4 regions of the Streptomyces tuirus genome follow, and region 1 is predicted to be linked to each of the others. Evidence: riboswitches for the same ligand, from Rfam matches in the RefSeq annotation. Region 1 holds a riboswitch; each other region holds the start of a gene.
The links. Region 1 has a riboswitch for cyclic di-AMP ahead of IGS69_RS16215 (M23 family metallopeptidase). Riboswitches for the same ligand answer to the same signal wherever they lie in the genome.
Positions count from the first base shown of each region.

Region 2: it holds a riboswitch for cyclic di-AMP, as region 1 does, so the genes downstream of both, IGS69_RS21520 (C40 family peptidase) here and IGS69_RS16215 (M23 family metallopeptidase) in region 1, are expected to answer to the same signal.
Region 3: it holds a riboswitch for cyclic di-AMP, as region 1 does, so the genes downstream of both, IGS69_RS20625 (transglycosylase SLT domain-containing protein) here and IGS69_RS16215 (M23 family metallopeptidase) in region 1, are expected to answer to the same signal.
Region 4: it holds a riboswitch for cyclic di-AMP, as region 1 does, so the genes downstream of both, IGS69_RS04030 (C40 family peptidase) here and IGS69_RS16215 (M23 family metallopeptidase) in region 1, are expected to answer to the same signal.

Region 1 is NZ_AP023439.1:3,544,350-3,551,984, forward strand. Features, by position in the region: gene trmB (tRNA (guanosine(46)-N7)-methyltransferase TrmB) at 1-384, shown strand, start outside; gene IGS69_RS16205 (PrsW family intramembrane metalloprotease) at 444-1,790, shown strand; gene IGS69_RS16210 (aldo/keto reductase) at 1,924-2,868, opposite strand; gene IGS69_RS16215 (M23 family metallopeptidase) at 3,054-4,094, opposite strand; cyclic di-AMP (ydaO/yuaA leader) riboswitch at 4,106-4,262, opposite strand; tRNA gene IGS69_RS16220 (tRNA-Met) at 4,593-4,666, opposite strand; gene IGS69_RS16225 (dihydrofolate reductase family protein) at 4,732-5,862, opposite strand; gene IGS69_RS16230 (MarR family winged helix-turn-helix transcriptional regulator) at 5,940-6,455, shown strand; gene IGS69_RS16235 (GTP cyclohydrolase II) at 6,586-7,227, shown strand; gene IGS69_RS16240 (MarR family winged helix-turn-helix transcriptional regulator) at 7,346-7,635, shown strand, end outside.
Region 2 is NZ_AP023439.1:4,640,084-4,647,718, reverse strand. Features, by position in the region: gene IGS69_RS21530 (M23 family metallopeptidase) at 1-281, shown strand, start outside; gene pcrA (DNA helicase PcrA) at 339-2,852, opposite strand; cyclic di-AMP (ydaO/yuaA leader) riboswitch at 3,182-3,340, shown strand; gene IGS69_RS21520 (C40 family peptidase) at 3,349-4,524, shown strand; gene IGS69_RS21515 (SLAC1 family transporter) at 4,602-5,543, shown strand; gene IGS69_RS21510 (hypothetical protein) at 5,521-5,874, opposite strand; gene IGS69_RS21505 (C40 family peptidase) at 6,295-7,353, shown strand; gene IGS69_RS21500 (LuxR C-terminal-related transcriptional regulator) at 7,363-7,635, opposite strand, start outside.
Region 3 is NZ_AP023439.1:4,466,762-4,474,396, forward strand. Features, by position in the region: gene IGS69_RS20600 (glycosyl hydrolase) at 1-127, shown strand, start outside; gene IGS69_RS20605 (polysaccharide deacetylase family protein) at 140-895, opposite strand; gene IGS69_RS20610 (glycosyltransferase) at 979-2,370, opposite strand; gene IGS69_RS20615 (GNAT family N-acetyltransferase) at 2,392-3,462, opposite strand; gene IGS69_RS20620 (HAD family hydrolase) at 3,649-4,497, shown strand; gene IGS69_RS20625 (transglycosylase SLT domain-containing protein) at 4,461-5,240, opposite strand; cyclic di-AMP (ydaO/yuaA leader) riboswitch at 5,244-5,421, opposite strand; gene IGS69_RS20630 (polyprenyl synthetase family protein) at 5,924-6,934, shown strand; gene IGS69_RS20635 (LolA family protein) at 7,166-7,635, shown strand, end outside.
Region 4 is NZ_AP023439.1:849,050-856,684, forward strand. Features, by position in the region: gene IGS69_RS03995 (urease subunit beta) at 1-278, opposite strand, end outside; gene IGS69_RS04000 (urease subunit gamma) at 291-593, opposite strand; gene IGS69_RS04005 (TetR/AcrR family transcriptional regulator) at 706-1,347, opposite strand; gene IGS69_RS04010 (ABC transporter permease) at 1,521-2,513, shown strand; gene IGS69_RS04015 (baeRF10 domain-containing protein) at 2,851-3,987, opposite strand; partial or broken gene IGS69_RS35160 (hypothetical protein) at 4,228-4,407, opposite strand; partial or broken gene IGS69_RS34515 (ATP-dependent Clp protease proteolytic subunit) at 4,498-4,623, shown strand; gene IGS69_RS04025 (hypothetical protein) at 4,689-4,934, shown strand; cyclic di-AMP (ydaO/yuaA leader) riboswitch at 5,280-5,481, shown strand; gene IGS69_RS04030 (C40 family peptidase) at 5,486-5,959, shown strand; gene IGS69_RS04035 (ATP-binding protein) at 6,490-6,948, opposite strand; gene IGS69_RS04040 (helix-turn-helix domain-containing protein) at 7,162-7,635, shown strand, end outside.

The sequences.
Region 1 (7,635 bases):
TGGCCCAAGAAGCGGCACCACAAGCGCAGGATCATCCAGCCCGACTTCCTGACCCTGGCCGCCACCCGCATCAGACCCGGCGGGATCGTCCACTGCGCCACCGACTGGGAGCCGTACGCGGAGCAGATGCTCGAGGTCCTCACGGAACACCCCGACTTCGAGAACACCCAGGCGGACGGCGGTTTCGCGCCGCGCCCCGACTTCCGGCCGCTGACCCGTTTCGAGGGCCAGGGACTGGACAAGGGACATGTCGTGAACGACCTCCTCTTCCGCCGCGTACAGCACGTGGACCAGCCGATCCACCCCGACCAGCCGAACCAGCCCCACCACCCCGACCAGCCCGACCACCCCGACCAGCCGGACCAGCCCCCCGTCGGCGCCTGACCACCCCTGGCACCTCTCCCGCCTGCGGACAGCGCCCATCCGTCGTTAGGGTCAATGCCGTGGCCACCAGCCCCCCACATCCGTCGTACCCCAGCGGTCCCCCCGACGGCGCACCCTTCGCCGGCCCAGGCACGGCCGGCTCTTCGCGGCACGCCCACTGGTGGCACCACGCCTGGGTCCGCTACGGCGCGCTGAGCACACTGCTCGCGATATCCGGCCTGGTCATCCTCGCCCTGGTCCGCGAGGAGACCGGCACGGAAGGGTTCCTGGTCGGGCTGGGGCTGGCCGTCCTCCCGGTGCCCCTGCTGATAGCCGCGTTCCGCTGGCTGGACCGCGTGGAACCCGGCCCCTGGCGGAACCTGCTGTTCTGCTTCGCCTGGGGCGCCTGCGCGGCGGCGCTGATAGCGATCGTCGCCAACAGCTTCGCGACGAGATGGATAGCGACGGCGACGGCGGACCCGTCCAGCGCGGACACCCTCGGCGCGACGGTGATAGCGCCGGTGGTCGAGGAGTCGGCCAAGGCGGCGGCCGTCCTCCTGGTCTTCCTCTTCCGGCGCCGCGACTTCACCGGCATCGTCGACGGGGTCGTCATAGCCGGCGTGACGGCCACCGGCTTCGCGTTCACCGAGAACATCCTCTACCTCGGCACGGCCTTCGGCACCGACCAGCTCACCGGCGGCAGCGGCATCGCCTCCGTCACGGCGGCGACCTTCTTCGTGCGCATCGTCATGTCGCCGTTCGCGCACCCGCTGTTCACGGTCCTCACCGGCATCGGCTTCGGCATCGCCGCACTCGCGGCGCACCGCCGGCCGCTGCGCCGGGTCGCCTTCCCGCTCGGCGGGCTGCTGCTCGCGATGGGGATGCACGCGATGTGGAACGGCTCGTCGGCCTTCGGCGAGTACGGGTTCTTCGCCGTGTACGCGGCGTTCATGGTGCCGATCTTCGGGCTGCTGACGTGGCTGGTGATCTGGACGCGGCAGCGGGAGCTGAAGACCGTACGGGCGGAGCTGCCGGCCTACGCCGTGGCGGGCTGGCTGACCCCGGCCGAGCCATACGCGCTCGGCTCGATGCGGGCTCGGCGGATCGCCCGGCAGTACGCCCGCCGGCACGCGGGCAGGGCGGCGGCCCGGGAGGTGGCCCGCTACGAGGCGTACGCGACGTCCCTGGCGTTCCTGCGGCACCGGGCCCGGCGGGGCAGCCCCGGGGCGGACTTCGCCGTACGGGAGCGGGAACTGCTCGGCGAACTGTGGCGGCGCCGGGAGGTGGCCCGCCCCGCGCTGGACCACGCGGCCCGGATCACCGCCCCTCCCGTCCCGGTGACGGCCCCGCCCTGGCCGGTGTACGGGGTGTACGGGTACGGCCACCAGCCGGCGCCGTACCCCGCGTACAACCCCTACCGCTCCTAGGCCCCCCGGGGCCCGCTCAGGCCGAGGCCCCCGTGAACCTCAGGCCGAGGCCCCTGTGAGCCTCAGGCCGAGGCCTCCGGGTCCCGCTCAGGCCGAGGCCCCCGTGAACCTCAGGCCGAGGCCCCCGTGAACCTCAGGCCGAGGCCTCCGTGAGCCGTTCCACCTCGGCCTCCGAGAGCGTCAGCTCCCCCACGCCGAGCAGTGCGGGCAGCTGCTCCACCGTCCGCGCCGAGGCGATCGGCGCCACCACGGTCGGCTGGGCGGCGAGCCAGGCGAGGGCCACCGTGGCGACGGGAGCGTCGTGCGCTGCGGCGACCTCGTCGAGCGCGTCGAGAACCCGCCGCCCCCGCTCGGTCTCCAGATGCTTGGCGGCACCGCCCGCCCGCGCGCTCTCGACCCGCGTACCCGGCCGGTACTTGCCCGTGAGGAAGCCGGACGCGAGCGCGTAGTACGGAACGGCGGCGAGGCCGGCCCGCTCGGCGAGGCCCTGGAGCTCACCCTCGTACGTGTCACGGGAGACCAGGTTGTAGTGCGGCTGGAGGGCGACGTACCGCGCGAGACCCTCGCGGTCGGAAAACTCCAGGGACGCCCGCAGCCTCTCGGCGGAGATGTTGGAGGCGGCGATGTGCCGCACCTTGCCGGCCTTCACGAGTTCGTCGAGCGCGCCGATGATCTCCTCGACGGGCACGTCGGGCTGGTCGAAGTGCGTGTAGTAGAGGTCGATGTAGTCGGTGCGCAGGCGCCGCAGGGAGGCGTCGGCGGCGGCCTTGATGGTGGCAGCGGACAGGCCCCGGAAGTCGGGGTGCTGGCTGACCTTCGTGGCGACGACGACGTCGGAGCGGTTGCCGCGTGCCTCGAGCCACGTGCCGAGGATGGTCTCGGACTCACCGCCCTGGTTGCCGTCGACCCACGCCGAGTAGACATCGGCGGTGTCGACGAAGTTGCCTCCGGCGGCGGTGTAGGCGTCGAGGACGGCGAACGACCGGTCCTGGTCGGCGGTCCAGCCGAAGACGTTGCCGCCGAGGGCGAGGGGGAAGACCTCGAGGCCGGAAGTGCCGAGCTTGCGAAGAGACGTCATGCCCGGTGTCAACGACCGCGCAGGAACGCCCCATTCCGCAACGGACGCAAAACTCCCGTAAACACAGCCGACGGCCCTGACGTCGGAGGGTCGTCGTCAGGGCCGTCGATGCCTCAGAGAAGGTGCACTGCTCAAAAAAGGTGCACTGCTCAGGGAACGTGCACTGCTCAGGGAACGTGCACTGCTCAGGGAGTCAGCCCCTTGCCCCGCAGCCAGGCCACCGGGTCGATGCCACTGGAGGATCCACCGGAGTGGACCTCGAGGTGCAGGTGCGCCCCGGTGACGTTGCCGGTGGCGCCCACGCGGCCGATGACGTCGCCGGTGCTGACCTTCTGGCCGACGCTGACGCCGATGGAGGACTGGTGCGCGTACCAGATCTCGGTGCCGTCATCGAGGGTGAGGACGGTCTTGTAGCCGTAGGAGCCGTTCCAGCCCGCCTCGGTGATGGTGCCGCTGTGCACGGCCTTGATCGGCGTGCCCGTGGGAGCGGCGAAGTCGAGGCCGGTGTGGTAGCCGGAGGACCAGTAGGCACCGGCCTGGCCGAACGTCGAGGTGAGGGTGTACGAGGAGGTCGGCAGCGTGTACTGCTTGGCGAGGGCGGCAAGCCGCTCGGCCTCGGCCTTCTTCTCGGCCTCCGCCTCCGCCTTCTTCTTGGCCTCGGCGGCCTTGGCCTTGGCTTCCTGCTCCGCCTTGGCGACGGCCTCCTTGGCCGCCTTCTCGGCGGCGGCAGCGGCGTCCTCGGCGGCCTTGGTCTCGATCTGCTCCTGCTGGTGCTCGACCTGCGCCATGATCCGGGCACGCAGCGCGTCACCGGCGCCGGTGCGGGCGCCGGACGCGTCCTGCGCGGTGTCCGCAGTGGCGGTGCCGAGACTGCTGAGCGGGGTGGCGGAACCTTCGGGGGTGTCGTCGTCCGAGATGAGGGAACCCACCGAGGGCAGGTCCGGCACGGAGATGGACACCGGGGGCTTGCCGGTCTGGGCACTGGCCATACCGCCGGCACCCACGGCGGCTATGACGCCGACGCCCAGGACGGTGGAGCTGCGGGCGAGACCTCCGCCGCGCTGCTTGGTGACGCGATGCCGGCCACGGACGGGACGGATGGACTCCTCGGTGGGGTTCCACTCCTGGAACGGGCCCTCGTCGGTGCGCTGACCGCCGAAGCCGAAGGTGTCGTTCTCGCGCTTCGGCGCGTACGGGGCCGCGGGGGCAGGCCGGTTGGACGCCACGTGGGCGTACTCCTTTCCTTCCTTCTCGCCTACCGGGTTAGCTGACGGGTTCGGAGCAGGAAGGTCTCCTACGCGCGTATACCTGCCGTGCTTCCACGGTGGCATCCGCCCGATTCACCCCAAGTGATGGTTCCCCGGTTCCCTTTCGGGATTCGGCGCGTGCGCACGGAGCCGCCTTCTGTGACGGCTGGGACGACCGCGCTGCGTTATCGAACGTTAATGGAGGCGCGAGGGGTATTCCAGCGATTCCACTTGATCATTAACCTTTTTCGCGCGGACTTACCTGCCACGACCGGTTCAAATCGGGCGAGTTGACCGCGCCGCAAGTGACTGACGGGTTTTGACGGTGCGTCAGTTGTTATGCGGAACGGGACGGTTCGCTCACCGACCGTAGCGATCCACCGGGCAAGTATCAGGAAGGCATGAGGAAGGCACCAGGAGGGCATCGGAAAGCACCGATGGCCGGAACCCTTTCGGATTCCGGCCATCGGCCTTCAGTAGCGGGGACAGGATTTGAACCTGCGACCTCTGGGTTATGAGCCCAGCGAGCTACCGAGCTGCTCCACCCCGCGTCGTTGTGTCACCAGTGTACGCCATCCGCGGGACCGCTCGCGCACACCCACCGACCGGGCCCTGCTCAGCCCGGCAGATGACGGTTCGGGGCCTTGGCCCGCTCCTCGTGTTCCGGGAGCACGACGACCTCCACGCCCTCGGCCGCGAGGAGGCCGCTGCCGTCGGCGTCCGTGACGAAGGTGTCCGGCTCACGCCAGGCCGTGACCACCCGCCGTACGCCCGCGTCGAGGATCAGCCGGGCGCAGGGAGCGGGGCGCGAGGCGCGGCGGGCGCAGGGCTCCAGGCTGCTGTACACCGTCGCGCCGGGCAGGCGCGGGTCGGCCGGGTCGACCTTGGCGAGGGCAGCCTCCTCGGCGTGCACCACCGGGTCGCCGGCCTCGCGGGAGTGGCCGCGGGCCAGTTCCGTGCCATCGGCGGCGACCACCACCGCGCCCACGCTGAACGCCGTGTCCGACGGCGGGCAGCGCTCGGCCAGTTCGCAGGCGAGGGCCAGCCAGTGGTGGTCGGCGGCGACGGGCAGGGGGCCGGCGCCCGGGGCGGTCGGCTCGTAGCGCATCAGGACCACGTCCTCGATCTGCCGCGACTCCAGCAGCCGGAGCCGGCCGCCCTGGTAGCCGCCGGGTCCGAAGAGACGGGGGGCCCGGGGGTCACCCACGAAGAGCGGGGCGAGGACCAGCTGCAGTTCGTCCGCGAGGCCCTGGGTGAGGAGCTGGGTGTGGATCAGGCCGCCGCCCTCGACCATGAGCCGCCCCACACCCCGGACGTCGTGCAGGTGCGTGAGCAGCCGCCGCCAGTCGAGGCCGGCGCCGAGCGGCACGACGTCGGTGGCCAGGCCCAGGGCGCGGGCCCGCTCGGCGCCCCGGTCGGTGGTGTAGAGGACCTTCTCGCCGCCGGTGTGCCAGAAGCGGGCGTCCGGGTCGAGATCGCCGGAGCCGCTGACGGTGACCTTGAGGGGGTACTCGGGCTTTCCTGCCGCCGTGCGGGCGGCACGGCGCTTCTCCGCGTTCACCAGCAGCCGCGGGTTGTCGGCGCGGATGGTGCCGGCGCCGACCAGGATGGCGTCGACGCCGGCCCGGACCTCGTCGACCCGGTCGAAGTCGGCCGGGCTGGACAGGAGCAGCCGGTCGGGTCCGGTGTCGTCCAGGTAGCCGTCGAGGGAGACGGCGGCGGACAGCAGGACGTACGGGTGAGGCATCGGTGCTCCGCGGTTGGTCGGGACGGCGGGACGGGACAGGGCTTGGTTCAAGTTTGAAACAAACCTACACTGGCGGCATGACGACTCGCTGGCTCAGCCCCGATGAGCAGCGCGCCTGGCGCGCCTACATCGCCGCCTCGCTGCTGCTGGAGGACGCGATCGACCGGCAGCTCCAGCAGGACGCCGGCATGCCGCACCTGTACTACTCCATCCTGTCCGTCCTGTCGGAGTCCCCGGAACGGCGGCTGCGCATGACCGATCTCGCCGAGCGGCTGAAGATCACGCGCAGCCGGCTGACGTACGCGGTCACGCGGCTGGAGAAGGACGGGATGCTGCGGCGGGAGGCCTGCCGCCATGACAAACGGGGCAGCATCGCGGCGCTGACGGACGAGGGGTTCGCCGTGCTGGAGCGGGCGGCGCCCGGGCATGTCGAGACCGTGCGGGGCTTCCTGTTCGACCGGCTCAGCGAGGAGCAGGTGGGGCAGCTGGAGGAGATCTCCACGGCGATCGCGCAGGGTCTCCAGGAGGACGGGGCCCGGCCGGCGGCGGACGACGTGCCGTGGCGGCGGAGGTCGTCGTCGCCCTGTTCGTGACGAGCATCACACAGGTCGGATCTCATTGCTTCAAATTTGAAGCACGAGTAGGGTTCCGATCGTGGATCTGCTTCAAATCTGAAGCACTATGGCTGCGCAGCCGAACAGGAACGGAACCCGGAGGCCCCGCATGCCCGACACCCCAGCCGTCGTCGCCACCCCGCGCTCGCGCGTCCGGGTCCCGCTGCGCTTCCACGACGGCTACGAGGCGGACGCCGAGCTCGTCACCTTCCACGGCCTGGCCGACGGCCAGGAGCACGTCGCCATGGTCCTCGGCGAGCCCGGCCCGGTCCCGCTGGTGCGGCTGCACTCCGAGTGCCTGACCGGGGACGTGTTCGGCTCGGCCCGCTGCGACTGCGGCCCGCAGCTGCGCGAGGCGGTCGAGAGCATCGCCGAGCGCGGCGGCGTGCTCCTCTACCTCCGCCAGGAGGGCCGGGGCATCGGCCTCTACAACAAGCTCGACGCGTACGCCCTCCAGGACGAGGGGCTCGACACGTACGAGGCGAACGCGGCGCTCGGGCTGCCCGAGGACGCCCGCGACTACACGGCCGCGGCCCAGATGCTCAGAGCCCTGGGCATCGGCGAACTGGACCTGCTCTCCAACAACCCCGACAAGGCGGACCAGTTGCGGACCCTGGGTGTCGCCGTCCGCGACCGGATCCCCACGGGCGTCTTCACCACCGCCCACAACGTCCGCTACCTGCGCGCGAAGGTCCTCCAGACGCAGCACACGCTGCCGCTCGCCGCGCTGACGGAGCTCAGCGCCGGCTGAGCCGCCCCCGGTCCGGCCGGGCTCCGAACCGGGCTGCTTGCCCCTCGGTTCATCGGGTACAGCCTTTGAAAGAGGGCGACCTCATCAGTACCCGGAGCTTTATGGAAGTGACCGTTTCGTGACCGATCTCGGCGGCCCCGGCAACCACCGGGCGAGGGGACCGGGCGACGGCCCGGAGGCCGTCGCATCGCAGATCGCCGATGCCGTGGAGAGTCTGACGGCGCTGTGGTCGATCGCCGCGCAGGAGGCGTCCCTGCGCCTGTCCCTGCACCAGTTGCGGGCGTTGCGCACCGTGCAGGCGGCGCCCGGCCTGAATCTGACGGCCCTGGCGGAGGGGCTGGACATCGGCCTGCCCACGGCCAGCCGCCTCTGCGACCGCCTGGCGGCGGCCGGCCTGCTGGAACGGAC
Region 2 (7,635 bases), 1.1 Mb from region 1:
TGATGGCCGCGACCGACGGCACCGTCCGCACGCAGTGGAACAGCGCGTACGGCAACATGATGATCGTGACCGCGAAGGACGGCACGGAGACGTGGTACTGCCACCTCTCCACGTACACGGTCGCCTCGGGTACGACCGTGAAGGCCGGCGATCCGATCGCGCGCTCCGGCAACTCCGGCAACTCCACCGGACCGCACCTGCACTTCGAGGTGCGCCCGGGCGGCGGCTCGGCCATCGACCCGCTCCCGTGGCTGCGCAGCCACGGCGTCGACCCGTCGTAACGTCCCGGCAGCCCCCGCCCGTCGAGCGGACGGGGCCCACCGGCACTTCTCAGGGCGCTACAGCTTCTCCACCGGCGCGTACCGCAGCAGCAGCCGCTTCGGCTTGGTGTCGCCGAAGTCGATCGTCGCCTCGGCGTTGCCGCCCGTGCCCTTGACCCCGACGACGGTCCCGAGTCCGAACTGGTCGTGGGTGACCCGGTCCCCGACCGCCAGTGACACCACGGGCTTCTCCGAGGTGCGGCGGGTGGCGAACCCGGAGGCGCCCGACGCCGACGAGCGCGAGCGGGACGACGACAGCGAGGCCGCCACCGCCGAGACCGGCCCGGAGGACGCGGGCGCGGTCGCTCCCGTCCGCTTCCACTCCACGTGGGCCGGCGGGATCTCCTCCAGGAACCGGGAGGGGGGGTTGTACGAGGGCTGGCCCCAGGCGCTGCGCAGCGTGGACCGGGTCAGGTAGAGCCGCTCCCGCGCGCGCGTGATGCCGACGTAGGCCAGGCGCCGCTCCTCCTCCAGCTCCTTGGTCTGGCCGAGGGCGCGCATGTGCGGGAAGACGCCGTCCTCCATGCCGGTCAGGAAGACGACCGGGAACTCCAGGCCCTTGGCGGTGTGCAGGGTCATCAGCGTGATGACACCGTCGCCGTCCTCCTCATCGGGGATCTGGTCGGAGTCGGCGACCAGCGCGACCTGTTCGAGGAAGTCGGACAGGGTGCTCTGCTCGTCCTCGCCGCGCTCCTGCTCGAACTCCATGGCGACGGCCGCGAGTTCCTGGAGGTTCTCGATCCGGGTCTCGTCCTGCGGGTCCGTGGAGGCCTGGAGCTCGGCGAGGTAGCCGGTGCGCTCCAGGACGGCCTCCAGCACCGTGGCCGGGCCGGCGCCGGACTCGACGATGGTGCGGAGGTCCTCCATCAGCGTGTTGAACCGCTTGACGGCGTTGGTGGAGCGCGCGGCCATGCCGTACGCCTCGTCGACGCGCTTGAGCGCCTGCGGGAAGCTGATCTTCTCGCGCTGGGACAGGGCGTCGATCATCGCCTCGGCGCGGTCGCCGATGCCCCGCTTGGGGACGTTGAGGATGCGGCGCAGCGGCACCGAGTCCTCCGGGTTGGCGAGCACCCGCAGGTAGGCCAGGACGTCCCGGACCTCCTTGCGCTCGTAGAAGCGGACGCCGCCGACGACCTTGTAGGGCAGGCCGACGCGGATGAAGATCTCTTCGAAGACACGGGACTGGGCGTTGGTGCGGTAGAAGACGGCGACGTCGCCGGCCTTGGCATCGCCCGCGTCGGTGAGGCGGTCTATCTCCTCGGCGACGAACTGCGCCTCGTCGTGCTCGGTGTCGGCGACGTAGCCGGTGATCTGTGCGCCGCTGCCCGCGTTGGTCCACAGGTTCTTGGGGCGGCGGGACTCGTTGCGCTCGATGACGGCGTTGGCGGCGCTGAGGATCGTCTGTGTGGAGCGGTAGTTCTGCTCGAGCAGGATCGTCGTGGCGTCCGGGTAGTCCTCCTCGAACTGGAGGATGTTGCGGATCGTCGCGCCGCGGAAGGCGTAGATCGACTGGTCGGCGTCACCCACCACGCACAGCTCGGCGGGCGGGACCTCCGCCTCGGGCGGGACGTCGACGGGGTGCTCAACGGTGCCGACGAGCTCGCGGACGAGGGCGTACTGGGCGTGGTTGGTGTCCTGGTACTCGTCCACCAGCACATGGCGGAAGCGGCGGCGGTAGTGCTCGGCGACGTCCGGGAAGGCGCGCAGCAGGTTGACCGTCGTCATGATCAGGTCGTCGAAGTCGAGGGCGTTCGCCTCGCGCAGCCGCGACTGGTACATGGCGTAGGCCTGGGCGAGGGTCTTCTCGAAGCCGTCGGTGGCCTGGGCGGCGAAGTCCTCCTCGTCGATCAGCTCGTTCTTCAGGTTGCTGATCTTGGCGCTGAAGGACTTGGGCGGGAAGCGCTTGGGGTCGAGGTCCAGGTCGCGGCAGACCAGGGCCATGAGGCGCTTGGAGTCGGCGGCGTCGTAGATCGAGAAGGAGGAGGTGAAGCCGAGCTTCTTGCTCTCCCGGCGCAGGATGCGCACGCACGCGCTGTGGAAGGTCATGACCCACATGGCGTTGGCGCGCGGGCCGACGAGCTGCTCGACGCGCTCCTTCATCTCGCCGGCGGCCTTGTTGGTGAAGGTGATCGCGAGGATCTGGCCGGGGTGCACGTCCCGCTCGGCGAGCAGGTGGGCGATGCGGTGCGTGAGCACCCGGGTCTTGCCGGAGCCGGCTCCGGCCACGATGAGCAGCGGGGAGCCGGAGTGGACGACGGCGGCGCGCTGGTTGTCGTTCAGCCCTTCCAGCAGCGCGGCGGAGTCGATCACCGGGCGGGGGGCGCCGTCGCGGTAGTAGCCTCCCCCACTCTCGGCTCCGCTCGAGCGGGGGGACCCCCATCGGTGCGGGGGCGCGTCGAACTTCCCGTCGAACAGATCGTCCGGAATCGGCTCCGGTACGTGATCGTCCTCGGGTGGCGGCGGGGGCTCGTCGGCCGGGCCCCGCTGGGCCTGGAGGTTCGCCAGGAAGTTGTCGTCAAAGAGGCTGCTCATCGCTCTCCGAGTCTAGGGCGCCCCACTGACAGCCCGCCGCCGCCCTGAGAACATCGCCCCGCGCCGGGGCACCCGCGGGCCGGACCGGCGGCGCGTTGTCGCCCTCCATGACAGCACGATCACGGGCTGCTACACCCCCCGCAATTGCGGATGATTCGTGATCAAACCCCCTCGATCGCTCACTCTCGGCAACGCTCGGGAACAAGGTCACGAAAATGTATCGGGCATATCACCCATCAACCTTCACAGGCGCCACACGAGTTGGCTACCGTGCGACCAGGCCGCATGACCCCCACCGGCGAACGTCGCCGGGCCGCGCGGCCTCCGCCGAGTCCGGCACGCCGCAGCGGCAGCCGGAGCCGGGGACCCAACCGTGAACCTGGGGTGAATCGGCCCGGCTCCCTGTACGGAGACGGCCGTAGGGCAAACCTTCCGAACCACCCGCCCGAACCCGACAGCTAACTCGGTAGGCGGAACGTGGAAGGAGTCGCCTCCCTTGGCGTCGCACCGCAAGTCGCGCCCTACGGGTACGCGCGTGGCAGGCATACGGACCCCCGCCCTCGCAACGGCGGCCCTCACCTCCGTGGCCCTGCTGTCCCAGTCGGCCAACGCCGCCCCCGCGGCCGACGACAAGCCCAGCCTGGAGGAAGTCGAGAAGAAGGTCGACGACCTGTACCGCCAGGCAGAGTCGGCGACCGACAAGTACAACGCGGCCAAGGAGCAGACCGCGAAGCAGCGCAAGCGCGTCGACACCCTCCTCGACGACGTCGCCGAGCGCACCCAGAAGCTCAACGAGGCGCGCGAGGAGCTGGGGTCCTTCGCCTCCGCCCAGTACCGTACCGGCGCCGCCGCCCCGGACACCGCGACGTTCCTGCTCGCGGACACCCCGCAGGACTACTTCGACCAGACCCAGCTGATGGACCGGATGACCGGCCGGCAGAAGGTCGCGGTCGACGACTACGTCACGCAGCAGTCCGAGACGATGAAGAAGCGGCAGGAGGCCACCGAGAGCCTCGAGACGCTCACCGACTCGCAGGCCGGCCTGCGGACGGCCAAGGCCACCGTCCAGCGGAAGCTCGCCGACGCCCGCGAGCTGATGTCGAAGCTGACCGCCGAGGAGAAGGCCCGGCTCGCGGCGATCGAGAAGGAGAAGCGGGCGGAGGCCACCCGGAAGGCCGACGAGCTGGCCCGGCAGCAGGCCGCGCAGCAGAAGGCCCAGGACGAGGCGGCTCGGCAGCAGGACAGCGGGTCCTCCTCGTCGGGGTCGGGTTCCGGCTCGTCCTCCTCGACGGCCCCGGCCGACTCCTCGTACGCCACCAAGGCCGACAAGGCGCTCGCCTTCGCCCGGGCCCAGATCGGCAAGCCGTACGTGTGGGGCGCGGTCGGCCCCGGCTCCTACGACTGCTCCGGCCTCACCGGGGCCGCCTGGAAGGCCGCGGGCGTCACCCTGCCGCGCACGACCTACGACCAGGTGAACGCCGGCACCACGGTCCCGCTCTCCCAGGCCCGGCCCGGCGACCTGGTTTTCTTCTACGACGACGTCACCCACGTCGGGATCTACATCGGCAACGGCATGATGATCCACGCCCCGAAGCCCGGCACGTACGTGCGCGAGGAGTCGATCTACTACGACGGCGAGTCCGCGATCCACAGCGTGGTACGCCCGGCCTAGAAGTCCCGCCAGGTTTTTGAGGGGCACACGCGCGTGCCCCTCTCTCAACCCGCGCGGCGCTCTCTAGCATCGGCGCTATGTCCGGTCCCTCCCTGTTTGCCACCTGGTGGGCGACGTATGCGCTGGCGACCGGCATCGTGTCGGTCGGTCTCGACTCGGCGGGGTACGAGGTCCTCTCCCGCATCGCCCTCGGCCTGGCCTGCGCGGCCTGGCTGGTGGCGGCCGCGGGCCTCGCCCAGCGGTGGCACGGCGTGTGGCGGGCGGAGACGCCTGCCGCGCTCACCCTCGTGGCGGCGACCGCCGTCCTCGGCACCGGCTTCTCCGCGGCAGGCCGGCAGCACCTCGCCGAGGCTCTGCTCGCCCTCGCCATGCTGCTCTGGGCGGTGCTGCTCACCGCGGAGACCCAGGGGTGGCGCGGAACGGTGTTCCTGCGGTGTGTGGCCACCGAAGGGCTCGCCGTGCTCGGCGCGACGCTCGCCGCGGCGGATTCGGCGGCCTGGCTCGCCCACGCGGCCCTGGTGCTGTTCTGGCTCGGGCTCGCCCTCTACTGTTTCGCCCTGTTCCGCTTCCAGCCCCGGCAGGTGGAGGAGGGACGCGGGGACCACTGGCTCGCGGCGGGCGCCCTCGCCGTGTCCTCGATGGCCGGGGCGAAGCTCCTCAGTGCCGACAGCTCGCGCCTGTACCTGTGGAACGAGGAGAACAGCAGCGCCCTGCGCACGACGACCGTCACGCTGCTCGTGCTCGCGCTGATCGCCTGCGTCGCCCTGATCCTCGCCGAGCTGTTCTGGCCGCGGCACCACTACGACGTGCGGCGCTGGGCGACCGTGTTCGCCGTGGTGGTGACGGCGGCGGCCACCCTGGCGGTCGCCGCCGCGCTCGACGTCGCCTGGCTCGACGCCGCCGGGGAGGTGCTGCTGTGGATCGCGGTGGCCGCCTGGCTCGCGTGCACCGCCTGGGCTCTCGCCGCCGCCCGGGCCGGCGCCCGGCGCTCCCGGGTCAGGTCCAGAGCACGGCGATGAAGATGTTCGCCGTGGTCAGCAGACCCACCAGGCCGAAGAGCCCCTTGTCCACCTTCTCGTCGTCACGCTTCACATAGACCAGGCCGAGGATCACGATCAGCAGGGCCAGCTTCACGCCGATCTTCACGTTGTTCACCGACTGGTCGTCGGCCTGGTTGAGGCCGACGAGAACCACTCCGGTGACCAGCATCGTGAACGCGCCGTGCAGCATCGCGGGGGTGAAGCGGGCGGTACCCTCGCCCATCGCCTTCATCTGGGTGAGGAAGCCTCCCAGGAGCGAGGCGATGCCGATGATGTGGAGGCCGACGAAGAGGTGGATGAGTACGTCCATGAGGCCGGAGCCTAATGAGGGGCCTAGAGGCACCCGACACCGGCCCAGTGATGCATATATGCGCCCCATAGCACCCGATCACGGTCACTCGCTCAGAATCCGGCGCATCGGTCATCACGCTGAGTGAAGTGGGCGGCGCCCCGGCGGGTCCACGGTCGCATACGGTCACCGTCGGTCCTCTCGCGCCACTTCCGCACACCCGCCACGGGCCCGGTACGGCGACGTTTAGCGTCCTCCACCAGGTGCCCGGCTCCCCACCGCCGCCCGGGCCAGGGGCGGCAGTCGGACACCACCGCCGAAAAGTCCGGCGGCGATCCGCTCCCCCTGTGCGGGCCGTCGCCGGACGCGCAGGCCGCCCGTCCGCTCCCCCCGGCAGCCGCACCCACCCCTCGGCGGTCGAGGAAAGGACGTGGCCTCCAGGTGGCAGCGCACCGCAAGCCCCGACAGCGCTCGACGGGTGGCAGCAAGGCCCGTACGGCCGCCACGATCGCCCTCGCGGGCGCGGCGACGGCGACGGGCCTGGACGGCACCGGACACGCCGAACCACAGCTCAGCCCCGCCCAGGTCAAGGCCGAGGTGGACGAGCTGTACCAGGAGGCGGAGGTCGCCACCGAGAAGTACAACGGCGCGAAGGAGAAGGCCGAGGCGGCCGGGCAGCGGCTGAAGGACCTCCAGGACCAGGCGGCGCGCAAGGAGGAGCGGCTCAACTCCGCCCGCGACGCGCTGGGTTCGGTTGCCGCCGCGCAGTACCGGGCCGGGGGCCTCGACCCCGCGGTGCAGCTCGCCCTGTCCGACGATCCCGACCGGTACCTGGAGAACGCCGAGTTCGTGGAGCGGGCCGGCAACCGGCAGAACGCCGCCGTCGCGGGCGTGCGCAGACAGCTGCGGGAGATCGAGCAGCTGCGCGGGGCCGCCCACATCGAGCTGACGTCCCTGAAGTCGCGGCAGACGGAGCTGAAGCGGCACAAGAAGACGATCACCGGCAAACTGGGCTCGGCACGGCAGCTGCTCTCCCGGCTCAGTGTGCAGGAACGTTCCCGGCTGGGCGCATCGACCGACCGTGCCTCGCGCTCGACGGGCCCGCGGGACACCCTCACGGCCCCCGGCCCCGCCACGGCCCAGGCGCCCAACTCCCGCGCCGCCACGGCCGTCTCCTACGCCTACCAGAAGCTCGGCAGCCCCTACGTCTGGGGCGCCACCGGCCCGAACGCCTTCGACTGCTCGGGCCTCGTCCAGGCCGCGTACCGTGCCGCAGGCGTCTCCCTGCCCCGTACGACGTACTCCCAGATCGCCGCCGGCCGCCGCGTCTCCCGCTCCGAACTCCTCCCCGGCGACCTGGTCTTCTTCTACGCCGGCATCAGCCATGTCGGCATCTACGTCGGCAACGGCCGGATGATCCACGCACCGAACCCCTCCGCGCCGGTGCGTGTCGCCCCGCTGGACGAGATGCCGTTCGCGGGGGCGACCCGGGTGGTGTGAGCGCCGGCGTCAGACCAGCCGGCGAGCCGTCGCCCAGCGCGTCAGCTCGTGCCGGTTCGACAGCTGGAGCTTGCGCAGCACCGCCGAGACGTGCGACTCGACCGTCTTCACGGAGATGTACAGCTGCTTGGCGATCTCCTTGTACGCGTAGCCCCGCGCGATGAGCCGCAGCACCTCGCGCTCGCGCTGGGTCAGGCGGTCCAGGTCCTCGTCGACCGGCGGCGCGTCCGTGGAGGCGAAGGCGTCCAGGACGAACCCGGCGAGGCGCGGGGAGAAGACCGC
Region 3 (7,635 bases), 920 kb from region 1:
GGCCGCCCTCCAGTGGAACTACCGGGACCCCGGACCGCACTGCAACCTGGCGCTGGCGAACGACGCGGCCTGGGACAGCCTGCGCAAGGCGGTCGCCGACCCCTACCTCAACCAGCCGCTGCGGTAGTCCCCGCCGGGGTCACCCCGCGAACTCGGGCCCGTGCACCACCGCACGGGCCCGCCGGTACCAGCGCCAGGCGATCGTCTTCGGCCCGTCCCGGTACGGCGCGACCCGCGCGCCCACCCCCGCCAGCCAGCCCTCGACATCGGCGACGGTGTGGGTGCGCCGGACGATGAGCCGGGCGATGCGGTAGCGCTCGTCGCGCTCGGAGCTGAGCGCGTGCCGCACCGCCGTCGCCGTCTCGTAGCCCGCCCGGGCCGACATGGCCCGCACCCGGGGGCTGTTGTAGCCGTGCGGATAGGCGAGGTGCCGGATCTCGTGGCCGAGAGCGTCCTCCAGCACGGCCTTGGAGGTGCGCAGTTCGTACGCCAGGGCCTTGGCGGACAGGGTGTCGAGCTGGGCGTGTGTGACGGTGTGACTGCCGATCTCCATGCCGGAACGTTCAAGCTCCGCCGCCCGGGCCAGGGTCATCATCGGGGCGGGCGGCAGCAGACTGCGGCCGCCCGGGGCGATGGCGCCGGTGGTGAGGTAGGCGGTGGCGGGCAGCCCGCGCGCGGCCAGGACCTCGGCGGTCGGGCCGGGAAGATCGGCGAACCCGTCGTCGAAGGTGAGCAGCACGGGCCGGGGCGGCAGGGGCGCCCGCCCGGCCAGATGATCGGCGACCGTACTGATCGTGACGGGCGTACGCCCGCTGCCGGCGATGACGTCCAGATGCGCCGCGAACTGCCGTGGCGTGACCGTGAACTCGGCGATCCACCCGGGTGGGTCGTCCATCACGGCGTGGTAGAGGAAGACGGGGATGGCCGGGGTGCCCGAGGGCGATATCGGCCCCTCACCACGTGTACGCGCCGACGTCGTCATCTCGCCCCCTGAGCGGTGTTCTCCCCTTGAGCGGTGGTCTCCCGCCGAGCGGTGTTCTCCCCTTGAGCGGTGGTCTTCCGCCGAGCGGTCTTCTCCCGCCGAGCCGTCTTCTCCCGAACCGCCGCGCGCAGCGCGTACCGCGCCCGCAGATAGCCGACGGGCCCGTAGACCATCCCCCTGCGCTGCAACCGCGACAGCCGCCGCGGCCAGGGATGCGTCCGCTCGTCGTGGTCGCCCGGCGGGCCGGCGCCGTCCGCCGTGTCCGTCTCGCGCACCGCCGTCAGCGTGCGGGCGTGGGCGAGGCCGCGGGGCAGCCTCGCGAGGAACGCCGGCAGCAGCGCGGGCCGGTTCACGAGCACCGCGGTGAGATACGCCGTGAGCCCGGCGCCGTAGCCGTACGCCTGGGTCTCCAGGTCCCGCCAGGTCTCCCGGTGGTGGTGCCACACCAGGGCGTACGGCGTGTAGTGCAGCCGGTGCCCCTGGGCCAGGACGCGGACGAAGCCGTAGAGGTCGTCGCCGCCCCGGGCCGCCGTGCCGGCCCCGGTGGCCGGGTCGAAACCGCCGACGGAACGCAGCACCGCCGTGCGGAACGCCATGTTCGCGCCCGAGCCGAACCGCCCGGCCGTGAACGGGAACAGCGGCTCGTCGCCCGGCGGGTGCGCCGGATCGTACGTCCTTGGAGTGAAGCCTTTGGCGAAGCCGCCGTGGCTCTCCAGCAGCACCTGGGCCGGGGTCGTCAGCCGCGCCGGCAGGATCAGCCCGGTGCTGCACCCCAGTCCGGCGTCGGCGGCGAAGGGCGCGGTCAGCTCGGTCAGCCAGCGCGGGTCGGCGACCACGTCGTCGTCGGTGAAGGCGACCACCTCGCCACGCACGGCGTCCAGCCCGGCGTTGTGGGCGGCTGCGAGCCCCGGAACGGGCTCACAGACGTACCGCACGCGCTCGGCGTACTTCCGCTCGATGAGCTCCCGCGTCTCGTCCGTGACCGGTGCGTTGTCCACGACGACGATGTCGAACCGCGGATGGTCCTGCGCCAGCAGCGAGTCCAGCGCCCGCGCCAGCTGCCCGGCCCGCTCCCGGGTCGCGACGACGACGGTCGTGATCGGCGGCTCCCCGGGCCCGGCGAACACGGCCGGCCCGCACTCCGCCCGCGCCCGGTCCGCCAGCACGGCCTTCGCGTCCGCGCCCCCCGGTACCCGCCCGAGCAGCGTGCCCACGGGCCGGCCGCCCCTCCTGACCAGGACGAACACCTCCCCGTGCGTCACCGGCGGACTCCCCGGGCCGGGTCTGAGCACCGCCTCCTCACCGTCGAGGTCCAGCTCGGCGACCTGTACCGCCCCGATGTCCAGGAACCGCCGTATCTCCTCCTGCGCACGCGCCGAACGGGCCATGCGCCCACCCCCCTCGTGAAGTCAGCCACGGCGCAGCCGAGCCGCGCCCTTCAGCGTCCGCGCGGCCAGCGACGCGAGCTGGGGCCTGCTGCGGACGAAGCTGTGCGCGCGGCGTGCCGGTTCGCGGCTCAGCCAGTGCAGTGCCGCGCCCACCCCCGGACGGGTCACCGCGCCCTCGTACACGGGCAGTTCGCCCGTCTTCAGCGCGTCCTTGTACTCGGCCGCGCCCCTGCCCAGGTCGAGCGTGCCGATGCCTTCGGCGGCGGCTGCCTCGGCCATCCGCAGGTGCAGCACCAGACCCGGCGAGAACTTCGAGAACTCCGGGTCGTAGGCCGGGAACCAGCAGGCCAGCACCGAGGCCGAACGCAGCCCGAAGTGCGCGGCGACGGGCCGCTCACCGGCGTACAGCACGGACAGCGTGCCGCTGCACTCCGGCGCCCGGGTCCGGGCCAGCTGCCCGACGAGCCGGGTGATCCACTCCTGGGCGAACCGGTCCCGGCGGCCGGTCCTGCGGTACTGCGCTGACTTCCACTCCATGAGCGTGCGCAGCGCGGCCGGATCGCGTTCGTCGAACACGAAGCGCAGCTCGCCGGCCTGCCGGCCCAGCCTGCGCTCCTTGGCCAGTGTGGTCTTCAGGAACTTCGGCGACTGCGCGCGCAGCACCGACTCGTACGTCTCGTAGCCCTTCTCCACGTCGATGACGTAGGTGGCGTACTCCTCGGCCGCGTACCGGACGAACAGCCGCTGCTCGGCCTCCAGATTGTCGAAGGCGAAGCTCGACAGCGAGCAGGCCCTCAGCAGTTCGCCCGTCTCCAGATCGAGGCCCGGCCGCAGGATCGCGCCCTGCGCGTCCGAGACGCCGAGCCCGATCGCCCGGCCCTGGCCCAACGGGCCCCGTTCGTAGGGCAGGAAGCCGGCCGGCTCCGTGCCCTCGTACACCACGGCCACCCGGGCCCCGGGCCTGACCCGGCCGACGGCATCGGTGAACTCCGGCTCCATGAAAGGGTTGCGCGGTGCCTCCGAGGCGGCGCGCAGCGCACGCCAGCGCTCCCTCTCCCCCTCGCCGAGCTCCCCGGGCCCAGCCACGCGAATGCGCCCACTGCTCAACCTGACCCCCCGATCAAGTCCCCCCTGGACACTTGGAAGGTACCGCTCTATGCGGCCCCACGGGTAGGTAGCGGAGCATGTTGTTGCCAACCGGTGCAGAGGCCTTCAACCGGGCAATCGGCGTCCACCGTGCGATGAAACGAAGGGCCGCACTGTCCGTATTCTCTGATCATGGCCGCACCCCTCGCATATTCACTCATCGCCACCGACCTGGACGGGACGCTGCTGCGCGGCGACGACACCCTCTCCGACCGGTCCCTCGCCGCGCTCGCGCGGGTGGCGGACGCCGGTGCCCAGCACCTCGTGGTGACCGGCCGGCCGGCGCCGAGAGTGCGGCCGCTCCTGGACGACCTCGGGTGCAGGGGGCTCGCGGTGTGCGGACAGGGCGCGCAGGTGTACGACGCCGGCGCGGGCCGGTTGCTGTGGTCCATCAGGCTGGACCGGGAGCTGGCCGAGACCGCCCTCGGCAAGATCGAGGCCGAGGTGGGGCAGGTGTACGCGGCGGTCGACCAGGACGGGGTCGACGGGCTCACGCTGATCGAGCCGGGGTATCTGATGCCGCACCCGACCCTGCCCGCCGTGCGGGTCGACCGGCGCGAGGAGCTGTGGGGCGAGCCCATCAGCAAGGTGCTGCTGCGCCATCCCCACCTGACGGACGACGAGTTGGCGGCGACGGCCCGCTCGGTGGTCGGCTCGCTGGCCACGGTGACGATGTCGGGGCCCGGCACGGTCGAGCTCCAGCCGTGCGGGATCACCAAGGCCACGGGGCTGGCGCTGGCCGCCGAGCATCTGGGACTGCGGCCGGCGGACACCGTCGCCTTCGGCGATATGCCCAACGACATCCCGATGTTCGACTGGGCCGGCCACGGCGTCGCGATGGCCAACGCCCATCCCGAACTCAAGGCCGTGGCCGACGAGGTCACCCTGTCGAACGAGGACGACGGCATCGCCGTCGTCCTCGAGCGACTGCTGGGCGGGACGGCTCAGTACGGGCCGTTGACGTTGTCGATCGAGCCGTAGCGGTCGGCCGCGTAGTTGCAGGCAGCCGTGATGTTGGCGACCGGGTCGTACGGGTCGAAGGGGGTGCCGGCCACGTGGTAGGCGGCGAACGTCGGGTCGATCACCTGGAGCAGGCCCTTGGACGGGGTGCCCGCGGCGGCGTTGGAGTCCCAGTTGTTGATGGCCTGGGGGTTGCCGGACGACTCGCGCATGATGTTGCGGTGGATGCCGTCGTAGGAGCCCGGGATCCCCTTCTGCGCCATGATGTCGAGCGACTCGCGGATCCACCCGTCGAGGTTGTTCGCGTAGGTCTTCGCGGACGCCTGGGTGGCCTTGGCGACGCCGCCGGCGGGCTTGGCGGCCGGCTTGGCGGGGGCCGACGACTTGGTCGCCGTCTTCTTCGCCGCGTCCGTCTTGGTGGTCTTCACCGTCAGCTTCAGACCCGGGTGGATCAGCTTCGGGTTGTCGCCGACGGCGGCGCGGTTGTCCTTGTAGAGCTGCTTCCAGCCGCCCGAGACGTCGTACGTGGCCGCGATGCGGGCGAGCGAGTCGCCCTTGACCACGGTGTACGCGAGGGACTTGGCGGGCTGGGCCGCCCGCTGCACGGACTGTGCGGCGGCGGGTGCGTTCTGGGGCTCGGCGGCGCTCGCGTGGGTGGCGCCGAGAAGCGGAAGGGTGAGTGCTGCTCCGCCGGTACCGGCGGCCATGAGGCCTCGGGTCAGCGGGTTGGTTCCGGGGCGACGGTGCTTGCCTCGTCCGGCCATGGCGATGTTCCTCTCCGGCGCCTGCGAGGTGAGCTGTCGGGTTCGGGCCGGGAGGTGCCCGGCCGCGTACGGCGCTGTGTGCCGTACGCGGCTTCACCCCGAGCCGGGCCGCTGTGCGGACCGGCGACTTACCTGGGTCCCCCGCTCCTGCCACGCGTGAGTGAGTCGGTTCCTGTGGGGAGTCCGGGCGGCGGCAGGATTAGGCGTCCGCCGGACAGGGCCGGAACGTATGCGAGAGCACATGTCGGGAACAAGCGCCTCAGTCACATATCGCGCGGTTGACCTTGGTCGGGGGCGTTTGGGCCGCTTGATCCTTTGCGGAAGCCAAGGCTCAACTGGCTTTCGGGGGAAGGCGTTAGAGGCCGCTGCCGCAGTGACGGGGAAAAGCGGAGGAAGTGATTCAACTCACTGATCACGAGTCCCTGGGGCAATTTTCCTCAAGGGGAATTCACCGACTCATCACGGCAAATCGTGCATAACTCGCTACCCCGGGGTAAGTCGATAAATATCTGTTCTTATAGGTTGATCGAAAACATAAGGGTCGTGATCGGATACCACCCGGCCTGTAACCATGGGCGCTGGCGGTGATCGAAACGTGACCGGATACGCTGACTCGAGTGAGGGCAGCGACCTATCGACAATCCGCGTAATCACCGGCAGACACAGCAGACAGGAGACCCCTCGTGACCGACGTCGGGCCGTTCGGGCTGAGCGTGCGGGACCAGGCTCTGGAGGCCGATGTCCAGGCCGGATTGGCGGCTGTCGAGGAAGGCTTGCTCGAGGCCACCAAGAGTGAGGTGCCCTTCATCACGGAGGCCGCCCAGCATCTGGTCCGGGCCGGCGGCAAGCGGTTCCGCCCGCTGCTCGTCATGCTGTCCGCCCAGTTCGGTGACCGCCACGCGCCCGGCATCGTGCCGTCGGCCGTCGTCGTGGAGCTGACCCACCTCGCCACGCTGTACCACGACGACGTCATGGACGAGGCCGCCGTGCGCCGCGGCGTCGAGAGCGCGAACACCCGCTGGGACAACTCCGTCGCGGTCCTCACCGGCGACTTCCTCTTCGCCCGCGCCTCGCACATCCTGGCCGACCTCGGCCCGGAGGCCGTGCGGGTGCAGGCCGAGGCGTTCGAGCGCCTGGTGACCGGCCAGATCCTGGAGACGGCCGGACCGCAGGACGGCCGCGACCCCGTCGAGCACTACCTGGACGTGCTGGGCGGCAAGACCGGCTCGCTGGTCGCCGTGTCGTGCCGGTTCGGCGCGATGATGTCCGGCGCCGACGACACGGTCGTGGACGTCCTGACCCAGTACGGCGAGCGGCTCGGCGTCGCCTTCCAGCTCGCGGACGACGTCCTGGACATCGCCTCCGACTCCCACGAGTCCGGCAAGACCCCCGGCACCGACCTGCGCGAGGGGATCCCCACGCTGCCGGTGCTGAGGCTGCGCGAGCGGGCGGCCCGGCTCGGGCTCGCCGAGGACATCGCCCTGTCCGAGCTCCTTGACTCCGACCTCACCGACGACGCACGGCACGCCGAGGCACTGCGCCTGCTGCGGGCCCACCCGGCGCTGGAGCAGGCCCGGCAGGACACCGTCCGCTACACCCAGGACGCCCGTTCGGCGCTGGCACCGCTGCCGGAGTGCACCGCGAAGGCGGCGCTCCTGGAGCTGTGCGACGCGGTGGTGCACCGGGCCGGCTGACTCGTCTCCCTCCTGCGACCCCTACGGGTCGGGGGAGAAGTCGCCCCTCCGTGTCATACCCCAGCAGTAGACGGAGTTGAGCCCGGGGTCTGACGTATCTCCCTTGCCGATTTGGTCAGATGGTGACCACGGAAAACACCACTCCTCACCTGTTCGGGTGAGAATGGCGGCTCAGGGACGAGTGCGTGGACGACACGGACAGCCGCCGCCGACCACGGAGGTAGGGCACACATGGCACCGTACGCATCCGACGACAGCACGACCGCCGGGGAGGTCGACGAGCAGCGCTCCGGGCGGCGCAAAGCCGCGCGGTACGTCGTCCCGGTCACGGTGATAGGGGTGGCGGCCGCGACGATCGGGCTGGTCCCCGCGCTCGCCGACTCCGGTGACCCCGACCTCCCGAAGATCACCGCACAGCAGCTCATCGAGAAGATCGCCACCTCGGACGTCCAGCAGCTGTCCGGCACGGTGAAGGTCAGCACCGACCTCGGCCTGCCGAATCTCGGCGGCCTGGAGTCCGGCCTGCTGTCCGGCGCCGCGGGCCAGGGCGAGGGCGGCTCCTCGGCCGACCCGACGGCCAAGCTCACCGAACTCGCCTCCGGCACGCACACCTTGCGCGTCGCCGCCGACGGCCCCGACCGGCAGAAGCTGTCGCTGCTGGAGAACGCCGCCGAGTACAGCGTCATCCACAACGGCAAGGA
Region 4 (7,635 bases), 2.7 Mb from region 1:
AGGCCGGGCACCACACGGGCACCGGCCAGTGGCACGAGTTCGACGTCGACGGGGATCCCGGGCTCGAAGCGCACGGCCGTGCCGGCGGCGACGTTGAGCCGCCTGCCGCGCGCCGCGTCGCGGTCGAACTCCAGGCCGGGGTTGGCCTCGGCGAAGTGGTAGTGGGAGCCGACCTGGACGGGACGGTCGGCGGCGTTGAGGACGGTGAGGCGGACGACCTCGCGGCCCTCGTTGCAGACAATCGGCCCGTCGGCGAAGAGGATCTCTCCGGGAATCACGGCGCCTCCCCGTCAGACGATCGGGTCGTGGACGGTGACGAGCTTGGTGCCGTCCGGGAAGGTGGCTTCGACCTGGACGTCGTGGATCATCTCCGGGATGCCCTCCATGACGTCGTCCCTGGTCAGGATCTTGCGTCCGGAGGCCATGAGTTCGGCGACGGTGCGGCCGTCCCGGGCGCCCTCGAGGATGTGCGAGGTGATGAGCGCGACCGCCTCGGGGTGGTTGAGCTTCAGCCCGCGGGCCCGGCGCTTCTCGGCCACGTCGGCCGCCACGTGGATCAGCAGCCGTTCTTGCTCATGCGGGGTCAGTTGCACGTCCCACCTCACAGTCGTCACTCCGGGCCGTGCGGGGCCCGGTTGCCGCGGCCACGGGCAAAGTGCCAGGTGGCGTGGATCGGCAGGCTAATTGGACCGCGTTTCGGGCACGTTAACCGAGCTGTGATCCATCGCCGCCCTCGCCACGCATGCCCGTCAGTGCCCGCAGGCCGTCCTGGAGGACCTCGACCGGGGCGGGCCCGAAGAGGGACTGCTGGGCGATGAATCCGAGCACGCAGGCGATCATCGTGCGGGCCACATGGTCCGGCGCGACGTCCGCCCGCATCATGCCGGCCTCCTGATAGCCCTCGACGATCTTTCCCCAGGCCGCACGGACCGAGCCGTAGCCCTCCCGCAGGAGGGCCGCCAGCTCCTCATTGCGCAGCGTCTCCGTCCACACCTGGATGACGAGCCGCGGAAAGGCGGGCCGGCCGTCGACGACCAGGGACTCACGGGCGGCGAGGGTCCTGCCGAGGACCGAGGCGACGAGCTCGTCCGGCGGCGGGGGCGGACTCTGCCGCGCCGCCTCCTCGAAGGCCTCGCGGACGGAACCGAGCGTCTCGGCGACGATCGCGCCGATCAGCTCCTCCTTGCCGCTGAAGTAGCGGTAGACCGCCCCCGCCGAGAGGTCGACCTCCTTCAGCACGTCCTGCATGGACGTGGCGTGGAAGCCGTTGCGGGCGAAGCAGACCGCGGCACCGTCGAGGATCTGGCGGCGGCGGGCGTCGAGATGTTCCTGGGACACGCGAGCCATGATCCCCAAAGTAGAACGAATATTCATTCTTGACAAGACGGCGCGACGGGAGCACGGTGAGGAGACAGCAAAACGAACGATCCTTCTTTTTGGTTCGGTGCCGCTCGCTTCCGGTCGTCCCGTTCGCTTCCGGCCCCGCTCGCTTCCGGTCCCGCTCGCTTCAGGAGACCCTCATGCCTTCCCGCAACCGCCATGTGATCGCGGTCGTCGTCCTCGTGCCCGTCCTGGCCGCCCTCGCCCTGTGGGCCTTCGCCTGGCCGGCCTCCCGTATCGCACCCCGCGACCTGCCGCTGGGCGTGGCCGGACCGCCCACCGCGGCGGCCCAGGTCGAGCGGCAACTCGAGCGGCACGAGGGCGCCTTCGAGATCCACCGCTACGCCGACGAGGCCGCCGCCCGGGACGCCATCGAGGACCGGAGCGTGTACGGCGCGGTCGTGGTCACCCCGCAGGGGCCCGAACTGCTGACCGCATCGGCCGCGAGTCCGGTGGTCGCGCAGTTCCTCCAGCAGGCCGTGACCCAACAGGCCGCCGCTCAGGGCACACAGGTCAAGACGGTCGACGTCGTGCCCACCCCGGAGAGCGATCCGCGCGGCGCGGTGCTGAACGCCGCCGCACTGCCGCTCGCCCTGGCCGGCATCGCGGCGGGCGCTGTCGTCACCCTGCTGGGGCTGCGCGGCTCCCGAGCCGTGATCGCACTGCTCGGCGCATCGGCCTTGGTGGGCGTGATCGCGGCCGGGATCGCGCACAGCTGGCTCGGGGCGCTCAGCGGTGTCTGGTGGACGGAGGCGTCGGTGCTCGGTCTGTCCACGCTGGCCGTCGGCGGCGCCGTCGCCGGGCTCGCCGCCCTCATCGGCCCCGCCGGCACGGGCGTCGGGGCCGCCGTGGTGATGCTGATCGGCAACCCGTTCTCCGGCGCGACCTCGGCCCCGCAGATGCTGCCGGAGCCGGCCGGCGCGATCGGCCAGTGGCTCCCGCCGGGCGCGGGGACGACGCTGCTGCGCTCGGTGTCGTACTTCGACGGCGCGGCGGCGACCGGGCCGGCCCTCACCCTCGCCTGGTGGGCGGCTCTCGGCCTGGGCGCCGTACTGCTCGGCAGCTCACTCCGGGCCCGGAAGGCGGGCGGTGGACCCGCGGCCGAGCAGCGGGAGCTCTCGGCGGTGGCCTGACGCGCGCCGGAGGGGGCCGAAGAACGCGATGGAGTCCTGACCGGCCTGAAGGCGTGGTGCACACAGATGTCGTACACGTAGACGGTCCCCGGACACGTAGACGGTCCCCGGACACGTAGACGGTCCCCGGACACGTTGACGACCCCCGGACGCATAGACGGTCCCCGGAAAGTTCCGATCAACCCACTGCTCGTATCTCAGAATTCGCCGGGGACCTGGCCGGTGCCCGACAGGTACTCCGCGAGGGAGCCCTGTCGTGGTTGACCGGTCCTATTTACTATGATTACTCCGGTTATGCGGGGTGGTCAAAGGATCCGGCGGACTATCTCGCGCCGGTCTACTGCGGGGGAAGTTCGAAGCGCAGCAGTGCCCCGGCCTGGTGCGCGCGCAGTTCCGTCTCCGGCTCGATGTGCCGGACGTCGCCGCCGTCGTCGATGACGGACTGGGTCAGTTCGTCGATGACGTCGGGGACCTCGCGCAGCGGCTCCCCGCAGAGGGGGCAGGTCTTTCCCGAGCGCGCAAGCAGCCCGTCCCGGTCGCAGACGACGCCTGGGGCAACGGCCCCCTCGTCCACCGCCAGCGTCCGGATCGCGGCCAGCGAGGCCGCCCACAGCGTCTCGTCGAGCCCGACGGCGCTGGGCCGCCGGGCCGCCTTGGCTTCGAGGATCTCGCCGACGAGCTGTCGCTGCTCCTGGTGTGCGTGGTCGGAGACGAGCTCCTGCACCTTCTGCTTGATGTCCTCGGGCGTGGCGGTCTCGCGGTCGACGGTGAAACTGCCGATGAGCCGGTCACGCAGTTCGCGCGGGAGAAACTCGGTGAAGACCGGCACCTCATAGGAGTGGCCGCCGACGACGAGCAGGTCGAAGCGCCCGGTCCCGAACAGCTGCTTCAGCTCGCCGACGAGCCGCCGGTAGTGCCGTTTGCTGAGCTCGTCGGCCTTGTTGCGGACCCGGTTCTCGGCGAACCCGGCGGCGTAGTTGGGCTTGCGCAGCGTACGGTCGCGGATCGTCTCCAGCTCCCGTGCCTCGTCGATGTAGTGCTCCCAGACCTGGCCGGTCCCCTTGTCCACGATGACCGCGCAGGTGCGGTAGTACTCGTCGAGCACGCCCAGCATCGGACGGACGTACGGATCGGCGTCCACGACGATGCGTTCGCGGGTGCTTCGCGGCAGCCACACCTGCTCGTAGACGCCGTTGCCGCTGCAGGAGAAGACGGCGACAGCGCCCGGCCTGTGGGGCTCCTCCTCGAGCGATTTCCCGATCTTCGCGATGTCCTCGCGGAGCGAGAGCCGCGCGGCGTGCTCGAGTGAGCGGTCCTCCGCGAGGGGCTGGATGCGGTCCAGCAGGCTCGCCACCCGGGTCAGGAACGCGCGGCGGCCCGTCCTGTCCGGTTCCGCGGGGATGTAGAGCGAGACCAACGGTAGTCCGTTCCCGTTCAGCCGGAGAATTCGATCGACCTGGTCTTGCGTGATCATCACCGCTCCTCGCGCTCCGTGAGCCTCACTCGGCCCCGTTCCAGGTAACGCGGTGGACGCGGGTGCAGCAACCGCAGCGTGACTCGTTCCGTCGCTCCGGGGCTGCCCGCGCCGGGCGGGTCAGGCGCCACCAGGCCCGGGCGGTCGATTTCCCGGGCCTGGTGGCGCGCGGCCGTCCTGCGCTCCGGGCGCAGCACACCCGGTCGACAACGGCCCTCCGAGTCGACGAGTTCCCGATCTTCACTCCCCCGGGTGAGCCTGGTCCCGATCAGTGCCACGACGGCCCACTGATCCAGACGAAACCGCCTGGGCCGGGCCGGCCCGGCGGTGCTCCGCCGCGATGCCGAACCGCTGGGGTGCGCCAGGGGCGGCAGCGGCCTCGCGGACCGTGGAGACCGCGCTGACCACCTGCTGCTCCGCGACCTCCGAGAACCAGATTCCGGTGACGCAAAGAGACCCAGGAACGCGCTCCCCGAGTTCACCGAACGCACGGGCTCCGGGCAACGGACGATCCGTACTCGAAGCTCGACGATCTGCCTGGACCGGGCCGGTGCCGCCGCCTCGGTCCTGCTGGCGGCGGGCACGCCCGGCAAGCGATTCGCGCCGCCCGACGCCCGCCTGGTGATCCATCAGCCTGATCGACGGGATCATCCCGAGCCGCCAGGCCACCGTGGCCCCGCCGACCGGTCGGTGAGGCTCCGGTGCTCCCGGCCGAACTGCCGCCCCTGCCCGCCCTGACGCGGGCCGAGGCGGAACTGATCGAGCGTTACCTCGAGGTCGTCGACCTGCTCGGTCGTATCAACCCCGCCCAGGACGGCGACACCTACCGCGGACTACGCGCCGCCCAGGCCCTGGTCGGCAAGGCGACGGCGCTGCGTGACGCACTGGTGCTGGGCGGCGAGCGGCGCACCGCCCGGCTCACCCTGCCCCCGGAGTCCGTCAGTTGACGCGGAACCGTCGGTCCGGACGCAGCGCCGCCCACGATGCGTCCGGAGCTGAGTTGAAACGGACCAAAAGACGTACCGCTGTTCGGAGTAGGCAGGAGACGGATTTCCGGACCGTTCCGGTTGCGCAACGCGCGTAGCCGGTGGACGGAATGGGGCATTCCATCGCTGGTCCGGGGCTCCGCGAACCAGTGGACAGTGGCCCGAACGCACACGTGTCCACCCGAACGGGTGAGTGGTGAGTAACAACACAAATCCCCGGTTCCGTTGGGAAATCCGGACAGGCATGCGCCAAGATCCCTGTCTGACGACAAGCCCCCGCCGCTGTGGCGGGGCGATCCGGGCGGACGCCGAGTCCTGCCGCCGCCCGGATGACCGGTCGACAGGAGTGGATCGGCAGGAGTGGAGGACCCGAGCACGACGGGTCGCCGGGACGGTCACGCCATGACCGGCCCCGAGCAGCCCTTGGGGTGAAGCCGCGTCAGCGGCCGGGCAACTTTGTCAGCCCGAATCCGACAGGTCATCCTTCACAGGCGGCTGACGAAGGGTTGCGCATGACTGCGCTCAATCGTGTCCCGTCGCTCATGGCCCGGGCCGGCACGGCCTCGGCGCTCACCATCGCCGCGGTGGGCGGCTCCATCGTGGCGCCCGGCTTCGCATCCGAGGCGGCGGCGGCCACACCGGCGACCAAGGCACTCCAGATCGCGGCCTCCAAGAAGGGTGCACCTTACAGGTACGGGGCCACCGGTCCGCACCGGTTCGACTGCTCCGGACTCACGCTCTACTCGTTCAAGAAGGCCGGCAAGAAGCTCCCCCGCACGGCTGCCCAGCAGTACAACAAGACGCGCCACATCTCCGCCAAGAACCGCAAGGCGGGCGACCTGGTGTTCTTCCACTCGGGCAGCAACGTGTACCACGTCGGTATCTACGCGGGTAAGAACAAGCTCTGGCACTCCCCGAAGAGCGGGGACGTGGTGCGACTGCAGAAGATCTGGACCAAGAGTGTCTGGTACGGACGCGTGAAGTGATCCGCCCGGCGTGCGGCGGCGTCCTTGACGCGCCGCCGCTCGCCGGAGCGTGACACGGGGTCATGTGGTTACCCGTCACCACCACCCGTCTGAGCGTGCTGGTGTTCGCGTTCAGCGGTTCCGTGCGCTGCTGGTGGTCGACGTGACGTCGGGCCGGACCGGCGGTGTCGCCGCGGGCGCGACGACCTTCCTGGTCCGCGTCGGCCTGTGGGAGCTGCTCCCGCGGCACGTGCGGCGGGCGGGGCTGCATACGGAGACGGACGGCGCCGATGAGACCTCCGCGGAGGAGACGGCCGGGGGCCGCGTCGCGATCCCGCACCGCTGCGGCACACCGTCGGTCAGCCGTCAGGGCTTCCGGGGGGGGCGGCTGCGCACCGGGAGGTTTCGGCTCAGCACCGGTGACGGGCGCGAGGCGCGGAGCGGGCGTCATACACGTGGGGATGGCCCGGATGTGGGTCCCGCGGCCCGGGGTGCGCGGAGGGCACCCGCTGGATATGCCTTTCGCGTCCTCCTGAGGGGCTCCTGTGTGGCTAGGGCTCCTGCTGCACCGCTGTCGTCACCGGCCCGACCGGGACGACCCAGGGGAGTTCGATCGAGATGGTCTTGCCGCCCTCGCGAGTGGGGCGGATACGGAGCCTGCCGCCGCATTCCGCGGTCAGCCAGCGGATGATGACCAGACCGCGGCCGTTGTCCTGCTGGACGGCGGCCGGCAGGCGTCTGGGGAAGCGCGGATGGCTGTCCGTAACACCGATGCGCAGGTGCTCGTCCCGGTCCAGTTCGACGTCCACGGTGAACGTGGGCGACTGACCGAAGGTGTGCTGGACGGCGTTGGTGGCGAGTTCGGAGATGATGAGCCGGACGGTGTCGGACACTTCCGTGTCCACCGGCAGACCCCACTCCGCCAGCGTGCCCACCACGTAGGCACGCGCTGCGGAGACCGAGGCGGGATCGCTCGGCAGAGTGACGGATGCTTCCAGATGGTCTGCCATGGCGACCTCGTCCCTTTCCCACGGGACCACAGCCCGACACGGAGCGGATGGTTCGAGTACGGTCCCGGACTGGTGCTTCGTCGCCAGACTGCCACCAGAACACCCCCGAAGGACGGCGATCCACCAAGATATGCATATATCTGTCGCTCAAAGCGGTGAACTCTGCGACGCGAGACCGTATTTGGGTGGCTCGGAGGGAGTAAGGAGGAGCCCATGCAGCACGGTCCCGCGGTGCGCCGCCGGAAACTGGGCGCCGAACTGCGTGCGCTGCGCACCTCTGCGGGGCTCACGAGCGGTGAGGCGGCCTTGCTGGTGGGCTGGCACCAGTCCAAGGTCAGCCGGATCGAGACGGGCACGAGCGGGGTGAAACCGGCCGATGTGCGGTTACTTCTGGACGCCTACGGTGTGACAGACTCCCAACTTCGCGAACTGCTCATGGTGTTGGCGGGCTCCGACGACAGCGGCGGCCGGCACCACTGGTGGCACGCCTACCGCGGGGTACTGCCGCCGACCTACCGGGACTTCATCAGCCTGGAGTCGCAGGCCGGTGCGATGCGCACGCTGGAGACCACCGTCGTGCCCGGTCTGCTCCAGACGCCCGAGTACGCGCGTGCGGTGACCAGGGCCGCGGTGGAGGGACTTCCCGAAGACCGGCTCGACACGCTGGTCGAGGTGCGACTGGCCCGG